Regions from separate parts of the Vibrio sp. ED004 genome, predicted to be linked through region 1. Evidence: predicted binding sites of a transcription regulator. Region 1 holds the regulator's gene; each other region holds the start of a gene.
The links. Region 1 encodes MetJ, which represses methionine synthesis genes. Its sites were predicted from a motif close to TTAGACNTNTANANGTCTAA; they were not measured.

Region 1 (6,273 bases):
CACCTCACCGGGTTTGCTTGCACGACCTGCACGGCCAGCGACTTGAATAAACAACTGAGCAAGGCGTTCAGACGCTCGGAAATCACTGCTATATAAAGAGCCATCGACATCCAATAACGCCACAAGTGTCACGCCAGGGAAGTGGTGACCCTTAGCCAGCATCTGTGTACCAATCAGGATTTGGTATTCACCTTTACGAATCGATTCTAATGCGCTTTCTAAGCTGCCTTTACGGCGGGTGCTGTCACGGTCAATACGTATGGTTTTGTATTCAGGGAATAGCTGACCAAGCTGCGCTTCAAGCTGTTCAGTACCCACACCTACTGTCACCAAATTAGCAGAACCACAGCCTTGGCAGTTGTGCACGATATGCTGCTGTGAGCCACAGTGGTGGCAACGCATTTCATTACTGTATTGGTGATAGGTGTAGTAGGCATCGCAGCGCTTACATTCAGCTGTCCAACCACAGTCGTGACACATCAATGCCGGAGAGAACCCACGACGGTTGAGGAACAACATCACTTGGTTGCCGGCTTTCAGGTGTCGTTGCATCTCGGCAATTAATGATGCCGATAAACCACTTTCCAGATATTCGCCTTTCACATCCAACACTTTGTTGGTGGTCGGCAGTGCAACCCCCGCACGTGAAGTAAGGGTGAGGTAACTGTATTTGCCTATCTGAGCATTGTGCAGCGTTTCAAAAGCGGGTGTAGCTGAACCTAACACAACCGGAATCTGTGCTTTGTGAGCACGCATGATCGCGACATCACGAGCATGGTAGCGCAGACTGTCTTGCTGTTTATAAGAGGCATCGTGCTCTTCATCAACAATGATGATGCCCAAGTCTGCAAATGGCGTGAATAGAGCGGAACGGGTACCAATCACAATGCCCGCTATTTTATCGCGAGCTGATAACCACGCATTCAGTCGCTCAGAATCGTTTAAACCAGAGTGGATAACCTCAACAGGCACATTGAAGCGTCGTTTAAAGCGATTAATCGTTTGTGGAGTGAGGCCGATCTCAGGTACCAAGACCAATGCCTGTTTACCCTTATCGAGTATCGGCTTGATCATATTCAGGTAGACCTCTGTCTTACCTGAGCCGGTAACGCCCTCTAATAAGAAGCAGCCAAAATCAGTCTGACTATTGACTGTGGCAATCGCGATGGCTTGTTCTGCATTAAGCTTGGGTTTGTCTTGGTCGTTCTCAAGATCTTCAGGCCAAGGTTGGCGTTTCGGCTTTTTCTCTACCGATTCAATCCAGCCTTTTTCTTCCAACGTCTTAAGTACTGCACTGCCCACTTCTTCATCAATAAACTCTTGATGAGGAACGGGACCGTGCTCAAGCATGTGCATCACTTTGGCTTGTTTGACAGCGCGACCAAAGCCTTGCATCAGTTGGTCTCGGCCTGATGGCGTTAACTGCCATTCGACCAGTGTCGCGAAGTCGGCCGTTTTGCCTTTACGTAACGCACTCGGTAGGGCATTGGCAAAGGTCTCACCTAATGGGTATTGATAGAACTGACTGCACCACGTTAACAGTGAGTAGACAGATTCCGGCCAAACAGGTTGGTTATCTAAAAGCGCTTTAATTGACTTGAGCTTGTCTAGCTCGAATTCAGATTCGTTAACCAGAGCCGTAACTATTCCGGTTAAGGTTTGTCGTCCAAAAGGCACAGAGACTCGTCCACCAATTATCGGAAATAGGTGGTTTGGAATCTTGTAATCGAACTGCTTGTCGAGTGGAATAGGCAGTGCCACACGGGCAATCATTGGACGCATAAAGGGACGGCTTTATCTGAATTGACGAGAGCGAACAGTCTAAAGGATAAGGCGGTTAAATTCGAGGAGCAGTTTGAATAAGAGAGGGCAAGCTAACGCATGAAGACATCTATCATCCCCAAATTTCAATCAACGCTTCTTCTGAAAAAGGAAATAAAGACACAATTGGTGAAAAATGTATCAAATCAGTTGATCCTGCCTTATAGATTCATTACTATACTGCGCCTTAAAGGTATGGCTTCGTCACTCTATTGTGCGAATGCGGTGTCTTTATTTCTTTTTTAAACTACGTGTGGTGTGCGGCTTAGAATCGTATAGCGACACGGCCTACTTGAGGTTATCCCATGAAAGCTGGAATCCACCCAGAATACAAAGCAGTTACTGCTACTTGTTCTTGCGGCAACACATTTGAGTTCAACTCAACGCTAGCAAAAGAATCAATCCACCTAGACGTATGTGACAAATGTCACCCGTTCTACACTGGTAAGCAACGTATCGTAGATACTGGCGGCCGTGTTGATCGCTTCAACAAGCGTTTCGGTGCTCTTTCTAGCAAGAAGTAATTCTCGCTATTTAGACATAAAAAGGACACTTCGGTGTCCTTTTTTGTTGCCAGCAATTTGTAAAATCACTGACTCCCATTAAAGTATCCATCTCTCGTAACGATCAGTTGCCTCTTTATTCTATTGCACGGCAATTCCTTGCTTATCACTCGTCACCAAAATTCTGCACGAAAGTTCAACAAGCGATAGTAATTTCAACTGCTCACTGGTCTTATTAGTAGTGAAATTTCGTTTTTTAATGAGACAGAGGCTTCAACCACCTAGGAACTTTGAAGTACATCCATTAACATGAACAAGATCCCCCAAATAATAATATCCTAGGAACCTACACCTATGTCTGAAGACAGCAGCCAAGCTCAATCCTCTCAAGAATTATCGCCTCAAGAACAATTCCGTCAGCAAGCTCTTGATTATCATGAGTTCCCGATTCCAGGCAAAATTGCCGTAGAACTGACGAAGCCTGCAAACTCTGCAGAAGACCTAGCACTTGCATACAGCCCAGGCGTGGCTGAGCCTGTTCGCGAGATCGCACAGAACGTTGATAACGTCTATAAGTACACAGGTAAAGGCAACATGGTTGCTGTTATCTCTAACGGTACAGCGATTCTTGGCCTAGGTAACCTTGGTCCTATTGCTTCTAAACCAGTAATGGAAGGCAAAGCGCTACTGTTTAAGCGTTTTGCTGGTTTAGATTCTATCGATATTGAAGTAAAACACCGCACAATCGATGAGTTCGTTGATACAGTTGCGAACATTGCAGATACATTCGGCGGTATTAACCTAGAAGACATCAAAGCACCAGACTGTTTTGAGATTGAACGTCGTCTGATTGAGCGTTGTGATGTACCAGTATTCCACGATGACCAACACGGTACTGCGATTGTAACAGCAGCAGGTATGCTGAACGCGATCGAGCTTCAAGGTAAGAAGCTAGAAGAGTGTAAGATCGTTTGTCTAGGTGCTGGCGCAGCAGCGGTTGCGTGTATGGAGCTACTGATTAAGTGTGGCGCTCAGCGTGAGAAGATCTACATGCTTGACCGTAAAGGTGTGATCCACACTCGTCGTGACGACCTAAACGAATACAAAGAGCTGTTCGCAAACAACACTGACAAGCGCACGCTTGAAGATGTTATCGAAGGCGCTGACCTATTCTTGGGTGTATCAGGTCCTAACCTGCTTCCAGCTGAAGCACTAACGCTAATGGCTGATAAGCCAGTTGTGTTTGCATGTTCAAACCCAGATCCAGAGATCAAGCCAGAGCTTGCTCATGAAGTTCGTTCTGACCTTATCATGGGTACAGGCCGCAGTGATTACCCTAACCAAGTAAACAACGTACTTTGTTTCCCATTCATTTTCCGTGGTGCGCTAGATGTGCGTGCAAGCGAAATCAATGATGAAATGAAGCTGGCAGCGGTTAAAGCGATTCGTGAATTGGCGAAAGAAGAAGTTCCGGCTGAAGTACTGGTAGCGGCGGGTGAAACTGCACTGGAATTTGGTAAAGGCTACATCATTCCTAAGCCAATGGACCCACGTCTACTTCCTCGCGTAGCAAAAGCAGTAGCAGAAGCGGCTGTTGAGTCTGGCGTTGCTCGTATCGAGATGCCTGCTAACTATATGGCGTAATAGCTTTTTATAGCTGCTGCTCAATTGAGCGCAAAAGAATAATAAAAAACCGACTCATCTGGAGTCGGTTTTTTTATGTCTATCATTCACAGCGCAGTCATAAAAACAATGCACGATGTGATCAATAGGGTTCAGCTAGAGCGAATCAATAATGAAGGCAGTGACTGAGTTGTTTTTATTCTTCGTCAAACGCTTCAAACTCGATACCCATCTCTGTCATCAGTTTTTTCACTTCAGCAGGAATATCGTCTGGGCGGTCTTTACGAAGGTCTTCATCCGTTGGTAGTGGTTGGCCTGTGTACGCATGTAGAAAGGCTTCGCACAGTAGCTCACTGTTTGTTGCATGGCGTAGGTTGTTAATCTGGCGGCGAGTACGCTCGTCAGTTAGAACCTTTAACACTTTTAGAGGGATAGAAACTGTAATTTTCTTTACTTGTTCGCTTTTCTTTCCATGCTCAGCATATGGGCTTATGTATTCACCATTCCAGTCGGCCATTGCGTACCTTCATCACTTTAGTTGTTAGAATAAATTAATAGTGGTGATTTTAGCGGGATTTACCGCTATAAGCAAAGACATATAGACGTCTAGAAGTGTTGACGTCTCACGTTTATGAAAGTAAAGTGAATAACATATATCTAACACAGCCGCAAAATGCCGACAAGCAGCTGTGATTCTCAGACGCAAAACTTGTAAGGAAGCACCTATGAGCAGCCGGAAGCCAGCAACAATCGCAGTACGTACTGGTATCGAGTCAGACACGCAACACCATGCCGTTGTCCCACCAATTTATCTTTCGACTAACTATGGGTTTCCCGCTTTTGGTGAAGTGCCAAAGTACGATTACACCCGTTCTGGTAACCCAAACCGAGGTTTATTAGAAACGGCACTGTTTGAACTTGAATCGGGCAAAGGTGCGGTGGTCACTAACTGTGGTACCTCGGCGCTAAACTTATGGGTTTCTGCTTTCTTAGGTGGCGATGATCTTATTATCGCGCCACACGACTGCTACGGTGGTACTTACCGTCTGTTTAACACTCGCTCACTGAAAGGTGACTTCAAAGTTCTATTCGTTGATCAATCGGATCAAGCGGCACTGGATGCGGCGATCGCGCTTAAGCCAAAGTTGATCTTAATTGAAACACCATCGAATCCTTTGGTTCGTGTGGTTGATATTGCAGAAACTTGTCGTAAAGCGAAAGAGGTTGGTGCTCTGGTTGCTGTCGACAACACGTTTTTGACTCCTGTGTTCCAAAAGCCTTTAGAGTTAGGTGCAGATTTTGTTATTCACTCAACCACTAAGTATATCAACGGACACTCAGACGTTATTGGTGGTGTTGTCGTCACGAAAACGGAAGAGCACGCTGAAGAGCTAGCATGGTGGGGCAACTGTATTGGTGCGACCGGCACACCATTTGATAGCTACATGACTCTACGTGGTATTCGTACGCTAGGTGCGCGTATGCGAGTTCACGAAGAGAGCTCACGTGAAATCCTCGCGTCTCTGCAGCAACAAGATCTCGTCGGCACTATTTACCACCCAAGCCTTCCTGAACATCCAGGTCATGATATCGCGAAGAAACAGCAGTCTGGCTTTGGCTCAATGCTGAGCTTTGAGTTTGCAGGTTCATTCGAAGCGCTTAAGTACTTTGTTGATAAGTTAGAGCTATTCTCTTTGGCGGAATCGCTGGGTGGTGTGGAAAGCTTAATCTGCCACCCAGCGTCGATGACTCACCGTGCGATGGGCGAAGAAGCGCTGGCAGAAGCGGGCGTTTCTCAACAGTTACTGCGCCTTTCTGTTGGCCTTGAAGATGCTGAAGACTTGATTGATGACCTTAAGCAAGCGTTTGAAAAGACACAAGGCTTTATCGCTGAAGGGGAGGGTTAATAATGGCAACCTTTCGCCAGCTACATAAATTTGGTGGCAGCAGCTTAGCGAATCCTGAGTGTTACCAACGCGTGGTCAATATTCTTAGAGAATACTCATCAGCCACTGACTTGGTCGTGGTATCGGCAGCGGGTAAAACCACTAACCGCTTGATTGAGTTTGTTGAAGCGCTCGACAAAGATGGTCGTATCGCCCACGAATGTTTGCAAGCACTTCGTCAGTTCCAACTTGAGCTGATTGAAGCGCTGCTTGAAGGTGAGTCTGCGGCTCAGCTAACGGCCACCATTCAACAAGAATTCACCGCTTTGGGTGAGCTAACTGCTCCTCTAAGCGAAGCGCAAAAAGCACAAGTTCTAGGACACGGTGAGGTTTGGTCTTCACGTCTATTAGCTGCTTTGTTGTGCCAACATGATTTACAA
Region 2 (6,273 bases), 1.1 Mb from region 1:
ACAGCCGGTTTCGGTTGGCGATGTAGTGTGTGTTTATGGCGACTGTACCAAGATTGGCCGTAGCTCAATGAATATCGACCTAGAAGTATGGGTTAAGCCTGTACTTGATCATGGCATCGGCGACCGTTACAAAGTTTGTGGCGCGACCTTCAACTACGTGGCAGTTGATGAAAGTGGCAAGCCTCGCCCTATCAACAAATAGTACTTTTCACTAAGTCATATACATCAGTGGTCTTTAGTTTCAGCAAATGAAATTACTAGGGCGTATTGACCTTTCGAGCTGATTTTTGCAGCGAATTGCTGGGTATTTATACAAGGCAGAGGCTTTGATGTGTAGCTAGCCTCCATAAGAAGCCGATAACGTAGTAGAAATGACCAGCAAACGCTGCCCGAAGGGTTCAGCTAAAAGCGTTTTACTCTTTGTTGAGGGAGATTTGCTTAGAATGCTAGGCTACTTCCCCCTCGCCGCGATTAAAACGCTTTTGACTAGGCATCCCCACCCGAACAAAATTTAACCACGAAAGGTCAACACGCCCTAACGACCATACTGCTCTCTCGCACCATTTCACAATTTCTTATCATTAGCCCTTCCAATACCAATTAGTTCGCGTAAATTAGCAAGATAGCGAATTTAAACGCCCCAATTCAGTGAAGTAAAATAAGGATATCTCAATATGTGGTACGTGATTTTTTCTCAAGACGTCGAAAATTCATTAGAAAAGCGCCTAAGTGTTCGCCCACAACATCTAGAACGCCTACAAACACTTCACGATGAAGGCCGACTTTTGACAGCAGGTCCAATGCCAGCAATTGATTCGGATAACCCTGGCGAAGCGGGTTTCACAGGTTCTACTGTGATTGCTGAGTTTAACTCATTAGAAGACGCACAGGCATGGGCAGACGCAGATCCGTACATCGAAGCTGGTGTCTACCAAAATGTCATCGTAAAACCATTCAAGAAAGTATTTTAACGTGAAAAAATGGATTATTGGCTCACTAGCTATGGCTCTGCTTGCAGGCTGTGCTTCAAGTGAGCAAGACCAACAAAGACAACTCGAGATGATGGCGCAGCACCGTGCTGGCGTTTTATCTGCCGGCCTACCGATTGAGTATGGCCCGCTGTCGGTCATGCGAGTACTCGCAAAAAACACCGTGATTGAAATCATGATGATCTACAACCAAGATGCTAAAGGTGCAAAGCCTTTAAACCAAGTTGTAGACATGAGTGTGAATAGCTACTGCACTAACTCAGAAGTAAGAGCAAACCTAGACATGGGCTTGGCTTACAACATCAAGATTCGCAACACACGCGGACAATTGATGGTTGAGAAGCTGATCAGCAAAGATACTTGCCAGAGCAGCAGCTAGATTCGAACAAATATGAACGTCAAAGCCTCACAGTAGCGAGGCTTTTTGTTTTGAGTCATCTAGCTCTAGTGATAGTTAAGCTTCTGCTGACTCCCACTCTTTACGCAATGCCTTAGTCGCAGAGACTAAGTTAGTCAGTGCTGCTTCTGTTTCTGCCCAATTGCGAGTCTTCAGGCCGCAGTCTGGGTTTGCCCATAAGCGTTCTGCCGGAATTTTTTCAGCCGCTTTCTTCAGTAGACCAATAATCCACTCTTGTGACGGAATGTTTGGCGAATGAATATCGTAAACACCTGGGCCAATCGCATTCGGGTAATTGAACTCTTCAAACGCTTTAAGCAGTTCCATGTTCGAGCGAGAGGTCTCAATGGTAATCACGTCGGCGTCTAGTGCAGCCACTGAATCAATGATTTCGTTGAATTCGCTGTAACACATGTGAGTATGAATCTGCGTCTCTGGCTTAGCACTCGCAGCCGAGATCTTAAAGGCATCAACTGCCCACTCTAAATATTCTGCATGGTCGCGTTTTTTCAGCGGCAAACCTTCACGAATCGCTGGTTCATCAATCTGAATAATGTTGATTCCGGCATCTTGTAGGTCAGACACTTCATCACGCAACGCAAATGCCAATTGGTTAGTGATCTCTTTACGTGAGATATCTTCACGTGGGAACGTCCAACACAAGATAGTGACAGGTCCAGTTAGCATGCCTTTCATCTGCTTTGAAGTCAGTGATTGCGCGTAGGTCGACCACTCCACCGTCATCGGTTTTTCACGCTCGATATCTGCCACCACAATCGCTGGTTTCACGCAGCGAGAACCGTAGCTTTGTACCCAACCAAATTTAGTGGTTTGGAAGCCTGCTAGGTTTTCAGCAAAATATTCCACCATGTCGTTACGTTCCGCTTCACCATGAACCAACACATCTAAGTCGAGTGCTTCTTGGCGTTTCACCGCATCCGCGATGTGACCTTTTAATGCGGTGGTGTATTCCGTTTCGCTCAACTTTCCGGTGCGATAAGCGCTGCGTTGAACACGGATCTCGCCTGTCTGTGGGAACGAACCTATCGTTGTAGTTGGCAATAGTGGTAAACCTAATACCTCCGATTGATGCGCGGCACGTTCTGCATAAGGTGCACTGCGCTCTGCTAATGCTTTAGTAATAGTGTTAATCCGTGCCTGTACCTGTGGCTTGTTTACGTGAGTCGCGCTTTTACGGGCAACAATCGGCTGGCTATAAGTCTCACACGCTAAAATGGCATTTTGATCGCCGTCTAGCGCCGCACCCAATAAGCTAACCTCAGTGACTTTTTGTTTCGCGAAAGCAAACCAACTTTTTACTTCATCGCTAAGCGAATCTTCTAGTTCTAAATCAACTGGGCTGTGCAGCAGCGAACATGAACTCGCCACCCAAAGCTTATCGCCTAACTTCTCTTTCACAGGTTGCAGTTTCGCTAGCTGAACAGCCAAGTCTGCTCGCCAAACATTACGTCCGTTGATGACACCAGCAGACAGCACCCACTCTTCCGGTAATTGATTCACGACTTCATCGAGTTGTTGTGGCGCAGCGGCTAAATCAATATGTAAACCGTTCACTGGCAGTTTTACGATTTGGTCTAAGGTGTCCGTCACCGAATCAAAGTAAGTGGTCAATAGTAGCTTCACATCACCTTGAATCACTTGATAAGCCAATTTGAATGAATCTACCCACTGTTTTTCAAGCTCAAGCGACAGAATAGGTTCGTCGATTTGCACCCACTCAACACCCAGTTTGGCAAGCTTAGATAAAATCGCTTGGTAGGCAGTAAGTAGACGTGGAAGTAAGGCTAAACGATCAAAGCCCTCTTCTACTTCTTTACCCAAGTACAAGTAAGACAACGGGCCAAGAAGGACTGGCTTAACCTTATGCCCAGCTTGAATGGCTTCATTCACTTCATCAAACAGTTGTGGCCAGCTCACTTCAAACGAATCATCTTTACTGAACTCTGGAACAATGTAGTGATAGTTAGTATTGAACCACTTGGTCATGTCGGATGCAGCAGCACCATCTTGATCGCTTTCTGAACCATGTTTCCCGCCACAACAAGTTGGCTGCTTTTGAGATTGTATTTGAGTTTGAGATTGACCGCGACCAACGCGGAACAAGGTATCTAAGTCTGGGAAGGCTTTTTCTTCTTCAGATCCACCAGCGTGACGTTTTGGTACATGGCCCAAAAGCAAAGTGGTTGTTAACACATGGTCGTACCATGCGAAGTCACCCGCAGTTGCAAAGCTTAGATTCGCCTCGGCTTGTACATTCCAGTTACGATTTCTCAGTTCGCTGCCGAGCTGCTTAAGCTGTGATTGGTCAATCTCGCCACGCCAGTACTTCTCTAATGTGAATTTGAGTTCGCGTTTTTCACCGATGCGTGGGTAGCCAAGAATATGCGTTGTCGTAGTCATGAACCTGTTCCTTATTCAATAATTGTTAGTATCTTTTCAGACTGCCTATTGTGTTCTTGCTTTCACAAAAAGGCGTCTGGATGGCTAAACTATCTACCCAATCGGAATAATGAACAACGTCCAAATATTCATCTTGTTTATTAAAAATATTCATCTTGAATAAACCTAAGATAAGGAACTTAAATCCATCTGGACATCTAGACGTTTACAAATGATAAAAAACCCCGTAGGGTGATTATTAAGAAATATTGAATTGGCTTAGGGAATATGAGGAATACTCATGATAGAGCTTAAACACCTTCGAACATTGACTACCTTGAGAGACAGCGGCTCACTGACAGCAACTGCAACCTCTCTTCACCTGACGCAGTCGGCACTTTCTCACCAATTGAAAGACCTTGAGGCGCGCATTGGCGGTCAGCTTTTCCTTCGTAAAACTAGGCCAGTTAAATTCACTTCTGAAGGTGAGATTCTGCTTAAGCTCGCCGATGAGATACAGCCAAGAATCGCTAAAGCAGAGAACGAACTCGCAAGCCTAAAAGAGGACGTGAATGGGCGTTTGCACATGGCGATCGAGTGTCACTCATGCTTCCAATGGTTAATGCCCGCTTTAAAGGAATACCAAGTTGCTTGGCCAAGCGTGACATTAGATTTTTCATCAGGTTTTGGTTTTGAGCCTCTACCCGCATTAATGGCTGGTGAATTAGACTTGGTGATCACCTCAGACATTCAGCCGCGTTCAGAGGTTCACTATGAGCCACTTTTCGATTTCGAGATGCGTTTGATCACGGCAATTAACTCGCCTTTGGCTGATAAGCCAAGCATTGATCCGCAAGATCTTAGCGATCTCACTATGCTCTCCTACCCTGTTCAAAAGCAGCGCTTGGATGTAGTGAAACACTTTTTACAACCTGCAGGCATCGAGCCGAAGAAATGGAAGCAGGCAGACAACACATTGATGTTGGTACAAATGGTATCGGCAGGATTAGGTGTCGCGGCATTGCCAAATTGGGCAATCAGTGAGTTTTCAAGACAAGGCTTAATCGCCAGTAAGCCATTAGGAACAGGACTCTCAAGAAGACTATTTGCAGCGGTAAGAAACTCAGAAAAAGACAAGCGCTACCTACAGGCTTTCTTTAGTACGGCAAGGCAACAAAGTAAGAGTCATCTTGATGGCATCGAGGTCGTTTAACAATCACCATCGTCAGTTAACTCCGCTTACGCCAAGTACAAGAGACAACCGTCAGAAACAAAAAAAGTCACAGATAATCTGTGACTTTTTAGTTTCAGTACCGATGATTTTCGATACCTGTTGATTCGCGAAAAATAGACTATCTTGCGTAAGATTTAAACTGGTTAGTCAGTGGGTCGTATTGATAGCCAAGCATATCAAGCTTACCGACGACACTTTCTATATCCATCTCATACATGCTAATGAGCTCTTCAAAACTGTCACACTCTAAGCGCAGTTTCTCGTTCACTATTCCTAGCAAGATAATGCTATCCAGACTTTTGACGTTGCTTAAATCCATCTCGTACTCCTTACGAACACACTGACTAGAATTAAGTTTAGAACGCTTACTAAGGTCACGCTAAAAAACAGATCACACTTCTTAAATCAGATACGTGGTTACAATGACCAAAGTTACAATACCCAAAGTTACATTGCCCAAACTGGCGTTAAACCAACAGCAGCCGCTAATAACATCAGCAAAGAAACCGTAAGTTGAAGTTTTTCAGGTGTCTTAACAAACAGTAGATGCCAACACCACACTACGATAGAAGAGATCAACAAAGCGAAGCTAAATAGCAAGGTGGAAATTACTGGCTCTAACTGAGCTTCAGAGAGTGAGTAAACGTTCACGACTGTCGCCAAAACCACCAACATACCCGTCAATACACCCATCACAGGCAAAACACGGTGGAATGCTTGCAAACGCGTTCTTGCGATCGTCAGCAATAAATGACCAAACGCAGCACCTAACAATACCACCAACAACAGGGTCGTAATGATGCCGACTGTGGTTGCTTGTTCCGTCGCTTGAATAGCAACGTACGACAGCGCCAAACCACACGCCAAATACATAACCCAGATAGGGCCAGAATCACGAGTCTTTTTGGTTTGAACTTGAGAATAGAAATAAAAGATTGCGAACACGACCAGAAAGGCTTCAATTTTCACTGAGGCAACCGCCAGCCACAGCACGCCAATTGCAGGCAACATCTTGTGAATACGGCCACGTTGTCCCGGGCAAATATCCCCTTTCACCAAGATGAGGGTTAAGATCAGTTGGGCTCCTAAAAGCATCGGAGCAAATTGTACTAATAACGTTTCGACCATTGTGGATCTACTTCTTCAGACTTATTTTCGCGAATAATATCAAAAACTGCTGCGAACACTAATCAAAATCACAAATTAGCGACGTTATTCAAGGCTTCAACTATGCTGTTGTATGGCTCTTTTGC
Region 3 (6,273 bases), 700 kb from region 1:
GAAAGTCCATTTATCACCGACTGATAGATAACTAAATCACAAATACAAAAAGGGTTGCTAATAAGCAACCCTTTCTCTTTTTACTTTACGAATCAAAGTTCTCTATAGAACCAAACTAATTGATGTTTGGACCTAACCACTTCTCAGCTTCCAACATACCCCAGCCTTTACGATCGGCATAGCTATCCACTTGATCCTGTTGAATCTGTGCAATAGCAAAGTATCGAGCATCTGGGTGTGAAAAATACATACCAGACACAGAAGCACCAGGCCACATCGCATAGCTCGACGTTAAGGACATATCAATCGCTTTCTCAACGTCCATTAACTCCCACAACGTACCTTTCTCGGTATGCTCTGGGCAAGCAGGGTAACCTGGAGCAGGACGAATTCCTTGGTATTTCTCGCGAATCAAATCATCGTTCGATAAGTCTTCATCTGGCGAGTAACCCCAAATATCCTTTCTCACTTCTTTATGCAGGTACTCCGCGAATGCTTCAGCCAATCGATCAGCAACCGCTTGAATCATGATGGCATTGTAATCATCGCCATTCGCTTTATATTCATCTGCGAGTTCACGCTCTCCAATACCGCCAGTTACCGCAAAACCACCAATCCAATCCGCTTTACCGCTTTCTTTTGGAGCTATGTAATCAGACAAACAGTAGTTAAAGCCCTTTGGTTTCTCTGTTTGTTGACGGAGGTTATGCAGAACCTTCAATACCTCAGTACGAGATTCATCGGTATACACTTCAATGTCATCACCGACACTGTTGGCAGGGAACATGGCACACATACCGCGAGCTTCAAGTAGTTTCTCTTTCTCCACACGGTCTAACAGATCGTTAGCGTCTTTGAATAAACGTTGCGCTTCTTCGCCCACTTCTTCATGCTCAAGAATCGCAGGGTACTTACCAACTAAAGACCACGTCATGAAGAATGGCGTCCAATCGATATAATTACGCAACGTAGCCACATCGAAGTCATTGAATATGTGCACTCCCGGCTTAGCTGGTGCCGGTGGTGTATAAGCATCCCAATCGATCGCCACTTTATTAGCACGAGCTTTTTCAAGTGTCACAGGCTTAGTGCGAGGCTTCTTACGGTTATGTTGATCACGAACACGATCATAATCGATATCCAACTTCTCGACAAAAGCAGGTTTCAATTCGTCAGAGAGAAGTGAGGTACACACACCCACAGCACGAGAGGCGTTGTTTACATAAACAACTGGCTCAGAGTAATTTTGCTCAATCTTCACCGCGGTGTGCGCTTTAGAGGTAGTTGCGCCACCAATCAATAGAGGGAGCTTAAAGCCTTGTCTTTCCATCTCTTTGGCCACGTGTACCATTTCATCAAGAGATGGCGTGATCAAACCAGATAAGCCGATAATGTCGACGTTCTCTTCTTTAGCGACCTTAAGAATCTTTTCACAAGAAACCATTACACCTAAGTCGATAATTTCGTAGTTATTACACTGCAAAACCACGCCAACGATATTCTTACCGATATCGTGCACATCGCCTTTAACGGTAGCTAACAGAATCTTACCGTTAGTCGCACCCACTTCTTTAGACGCGTTGATGAACGGTTCTAAGTGCGCAACAGCCTGCTTCATTACACGTGCAGACTTAACTACCTGTGGTAAGAACATCTTACCTTCACCAAATAGGTCACCTACAACGTTCATGCCGTCCATTAGAGGACCTTCAATCACTTCAATAGGACGAGAGGCATTAACACGAGCTTCTTCAGTGTCTTCAACGATAAAGTCGGTAATACCTTTAACCAAAGAGTGCTCTAAGCGCTTCTCCACAGGCCAAGTTCGCCATTCTAAAGCGGACTTATCTTCTACTTTTCCTACTGCTCGTTCTAGGTACTCAGTTGCCATATCAAGCAAACGCTCCGTCGAATCATCACGACGGTTTAGTACAACATCTTCAACAGCATCACGCAGGTCTTCTGGAACGTTATCGTAGATTTCCAACTGACCGGCGTTTACGATGCCCATATCCATACCATTTTTAAAACAGTGATATAGGAATACTGCGTGGATTGCCTCACGAACGTAGTTATTGCCACGGAATGAGAACGACACGTTCGACACGCCACCAGAGATCATCGCATGAGGGAGCTCACGCTTGATATCTCCTACTGCTTCGATGAAATCGACCGCATAGTTGTTATGCTCATCAATGCCAGTCGCAACCGCGAAAATGTTAGGGTCAAAAATAATGTCTTCAGGTGGGAAGCCAACTTCATCAACAAGAATGTTGTAGGCATTAGTACAGATCTCTACTTTGCGTTCTCGAGTATCAGCCTGACCAACTTCATCAAAAGCCATCACGATGACGGCTGCACCATAACGACGAACCAACTTAGCTTGTTCGACAAATTTCTCTTTGCCTTCTTTCAGAGAGATAGAGTTAACGATACCTTTACCCTGAATACACTTAAGGCCAGCTTCGATAACTTCCCATTTTGAAGAGTCGACCATTACTGGTACTTTTGAAATCTCTGGTTCAGAAGCACATAGATTAAGGAATTTAACCATGCACGCTTCAGCGTCTAGCATCCCTTCATCCATATTGATATCGATGATCTGAGCGCCATTTTCAACTTGCTCACGAGCAACACTCAAGGCTTCATCGTAAAGCTCTTCTTTGATCAAGCGTTTAAAGCGGGCAGAGCCCGTCACGTTCGTACGTTCACCAACGTTAACAAACAAAGAGTCCTTTGCAATGGTCAGAGGTTCTAAACCGGATAGACGACACGATACTGGTAGGTCTGGCAATTGACGAGGGGTAACACCTTCAACCGCTTCAGACATTTGGCGAATATGCTCTGGCGTGGTACCACAACAACCACCAATCAAGTTCAAGAAACCACTTTCAGCCCACTCTTTAACATGCTCAGCCATGTCTTCGGGTGAAAGGTCATACTCACCAAATGCGTTAGGCAAACCTGCATTAGGGTGAGCAGAAACAAAGCTCTCAGAGATACGAGACATCTCACCGACATACTCACGCAGCTCGTCAGGGCCTAATGCACAGTTCAAACCAAACGAGATAGGCTTAACATGACGAAGGGCGTTGTAGAAGGCTTCTGTTGTTTGGCCTGAAAGTGTACGACCTGATGCATCAGTAATGGTACCGGAGATCATTACAGGTAAAGTTATGCCCACTTCTTCAAAAACAGATTCAACCGCAAAAGCACACGCTTTAGCGTTTAGTGTATCGAAGATAGTTTCAATAAGAATTAGGTCTGAACCGCCTTTAATAAGCGCGCGAGTCGATTCAGAGTAAGCTTCAACCAACTCATCAAAGCTCACATTACGATAACCCGGATCATTAACATCTGGAGAGATAGAACAAGTACGGTTAGTCGGACCTAATACACCCGCCACAAATCGAGGTTTTTCTGGGGTCTTTGCCGTCCACTCATCAGCCGCTTCACGGGCAAGCTTAGCGGCAGCAAAGTTAATTTCTTCACTAAGGCTTTCCATATCATAGTCGGCCATAGCAATGGTTGTAGCGTTAAAGGTATTGGTTTCGAGGATGTCAGCCCCAGCTTCCAAATATTGTGAATGGATGTCTTTGATAAGCTGAGGTTGTGTCAGCACTAAAAGGTCATTGTTACCTTTTAGGTCACTATGCCAATCAGCAAAGCGTTCACCACGATAGTCTTGCTCTTCCAATTTATAGTCCTGAATCATGGTGCCCATGCCACCATCAATCAGTAAAATTCGTTGCTTCAACAGAGCGTCAATCTTTTGCCTTACATTACTTCCCACGGTACAACCTCATTCCTTTAATTATTCCTCCATCCTATCACACATTAAAAAGGAGTCTAGACGTCTAAAAAAGGAAATTGATTACCGACTCATGACAAAAAAATGTTTGCTATTTGAGCATGAGACAACGAAAATTCATATTCATACTTTGTTACATGTTGGAATTCCAATGTCGGTCTATTACACCTTATGCTTTTTATCCGCAGCGGCAATGCTCATTGCTTTCGTGAATACCAAAATTGGTAAAATGCAGACAACCATCGCCATCACTGCTGGCTCAATGATGCTGTCTCTATTGATTATCATTGCAGGACAAAACAATTGGTTCCAACTGGCTGACATCGCCTCAGAAACCGTTGCCAGTATCAACTTTGAAGACTTCCTACTAAAAGGAATACTTGGATTCCTGCTTTTTGCTGGCGGTTTGGGAATTAAATTACCTAACCTAAAAGACCAGAAGTGGGAAATAACAGTACTCGCACTTGGTGCTACGCTGTTTTCAACATTCTTTATCGGCTTTGTGCTCTATGGATTCTGTCAATTCATCGGTATTCAATTTGATCCGATTTATTGCTTACTCTTTGGATCTTTAATCTCTCCAACCGATCCAATTGCAGTGTTAGCGATAGTAAAGAAGCTCGACGCTCCAAGACGAATCTCGACTCAAATCGAGGGAGAGTCTCTATTTAATGATGGTTTTGGTCTAGTCATCTTCGTAACTTTATTCACCATTGCGTTTGGCACAGAAGCACCGACGGTAGGCAGCGTGACCATGTTGTTCGTCCAAGAAGCTATTGGCGGCATCGTTTACGGATTTGCTTTAGGTTTGATATTCCATTATCTGATCAGCAACACCGATGACCACTCGATGGAATTACTGCTAACCATCGGTATCCCGACAGCTGGTTATGCTTTCGCAGAAGTGCTTCATGTATCAGGCCCATTAGCAATGGTGGTATCAGGCATTATGATTGGTAACTGGACGCGCTTTATCGGATTCTCTAAAGAGAGTGAAGATCACCTAGACCACTTCTGGGAATTGATAGATGAGTTCTTAAATGGCGTACTATTCTTATTAATCGGTATGTCGATGCTACTGTTCAAGTTCCACCAAGAAGACTGGATCTTAATGGCATTCGCAGTTCCTCTCGTATTGAGTGCGCGCTACCTAAGTGTTTTCTTGTCGTACATTGGCTTTAAGCGCTTTAGAACTTACAACCCATGGTCAATTAAGATTCTAACTTGGGGTGGCTTACGCGGCGGCTTAGCATTGGCAATGGCCCTTTCAATACCATCAGGTATCTGGGTGATTGAAGATAAGCTCATCGATGTAAAAGAGATCATCCTAGTAATGACCTATGCTGTTGTGGTGTTCTCTATTCTGGTTCAAGGCTCAACGATTACTCCTATGATAGAGAAAGCGAAACAAGCCGAGAAAGAGTTAGATTAACACGCCCCATTTGTGAACATAGGCCGCTTACGTAAGCGGCTTTTTTTACATCCATTCATCGCCTTCGTCTCAAATCACCATACCCGTCTTATCTTGCTTCAAAATTCTCACAGTGCTCTATTTTCTGTTTGCTAAGAAGAGATAACTCGATTCATCATGACGTCTCTGTATTCCTAAATCATCGACTGCGCGAGAGTACTAACTAAACAAGCTGTAAAGCAGCTAAGCTCAATGCCTATAAGTCGCTTTGATAGAACCCAAAACTATAAAAATATAGATATGAGGGTTAACAGGCTAAATGACAATTAGCAATCTAAACCAGTAATTTCAAATTAAGTGAAAGTGGTGAGAAATGAGAGAGGAGTAAATCATTTTAGAGTCAGGGGTGAGAGTAACGACGACTTAAGCTAGCTAATACAGGTGATACATCAAAAAAGAAGAGCTAAAACAGGATAAAGCCTAATTATCCGGTTATCGACTACTCAAAGGATGAGAGTCGCATGGTGTTAATTAGATTTACTCCATTAGATCAACGCCAAGAAACTAAGATATTAGCTGTAGAAGCATATATAAGAGTTTTGCCAACTCAAACGCTGTAGATTCTGCATATAGCTTAAGAGGATTAAGGCTTAACTCGTGCCACTTTGAAAAAGCGACAGATACAAAAAAACCTCAGCATTTCTGCTGAGGTTTTATATCTGGTTGGGGTAGAGAGAATTGAGCTCCTAGCACGTGCTATTTTGATGTTGGCGGAATCTGCTGCTCTGTCAATTGCATGTTTAACGCCAAAAAGCAAAAAGGCTCTAGCATTTCTGTTAGAGCCTTAAATATGGCAGGGGTGGAGAGATTCGAACTCCCAACACGCGGATTTGGAATCCGCTGCTCTGCCAATTGGAGCTACACCCCTAAAAATTTATCTTACTTCAGATTCGAAAAAGCCTCGCACTAGGCGAGGTTATCGAATAAGTGGCGGAGTGGACGGGACTCGAACCCGCGACCCCCGGCGTGACAGGCCGGTATTCTAACCAAC

Region 2: a site for MetJ is predicted at 3,997-4,016, ahead of metE (5-methyltetrahydropteroyltriglutamate--homocysteine S-methyltransferase). Genes of this name have one in related genera too.
Region 3: a site for MetJ is predicted at 3,842-3,861, ahead of metH (methionine synthase). Genes of this name have one in related genera too.

The regions. Positions count from the first base shown of each region.
Region 1 covers NZ_CP066149.1:1,443,759-1,450,031, reverse strand. The annotation lists gene priA (primosomal protein N') at 1-1,782, opposite strand, end outside; gene rpmE (50S ribosomal protein L31) at 2,127-2,345, shown strand; gene ITG10_RS06495 (malic enzyme-like NAD(P)-binding protein) at 2,679-3,968, shown strand; gene metJ (met regulon transcriptional regulator MetJ) at 4,144-4,464, opposite strand; gene ITG10_RS06485 (O-succinylhomoserine (thiol)-lyase) at 4,673-5,854, shown strand; gene ITG10_RS06480 (bifunctional aspartate kinase/homoserine dehydrogenase II) at 5,857-6,273, shown strand, end outside.
Region 2 covers NZ_CP066149.1:343,732-350,004, forward strand. The annotation lists gene yciA (acyl-CoA thioester hydrolase YciA) at 1-202, shown strand, start outside; gene ITG10_RS01440 (YciI family protein) at 675-971, shown strand; gene ITG10_RS01445 (GspS/AspS pilotin family protein) at 973-1,368, shown strand; gene metE (5-methyltetrahydropteroyltriglutamate--homocysteine S-methyltransferase) at 1,444-3,807, opposite strand; gene ITG10_RS01455 (LysR substrate-binding domain-containing protein) at 4,088-4,999, shown strand; gene ITG10_RS01460 (DUF4250 domain-containing protein) at 5,139-5,339, opposite strand; gene ITG10_RS01465 (hypothetical protein) at 5,468-6,148, opposite strand.
Region 3 covers NZ_CP066149.1:2,144,872-2,151,144, reverse strand. The annotation lists gene lysC (lysine-sensitive aspartokinase 3) at 1-1, shown strand, start outside; gene metH (methionine synthase) at 116-3,793, opposite strand; gene ITG10_RS09800 (sodium:proton antiporter) at 3,963-5,243, shown strand; tRNA gene ITG10_RS09795 (tRNA-Trp) at 6,074-6,150, opposite strand; tRNA gene ITG10_RS09790 (tRNA-Asp) at 6,211-6,273, opposite strand, start outside.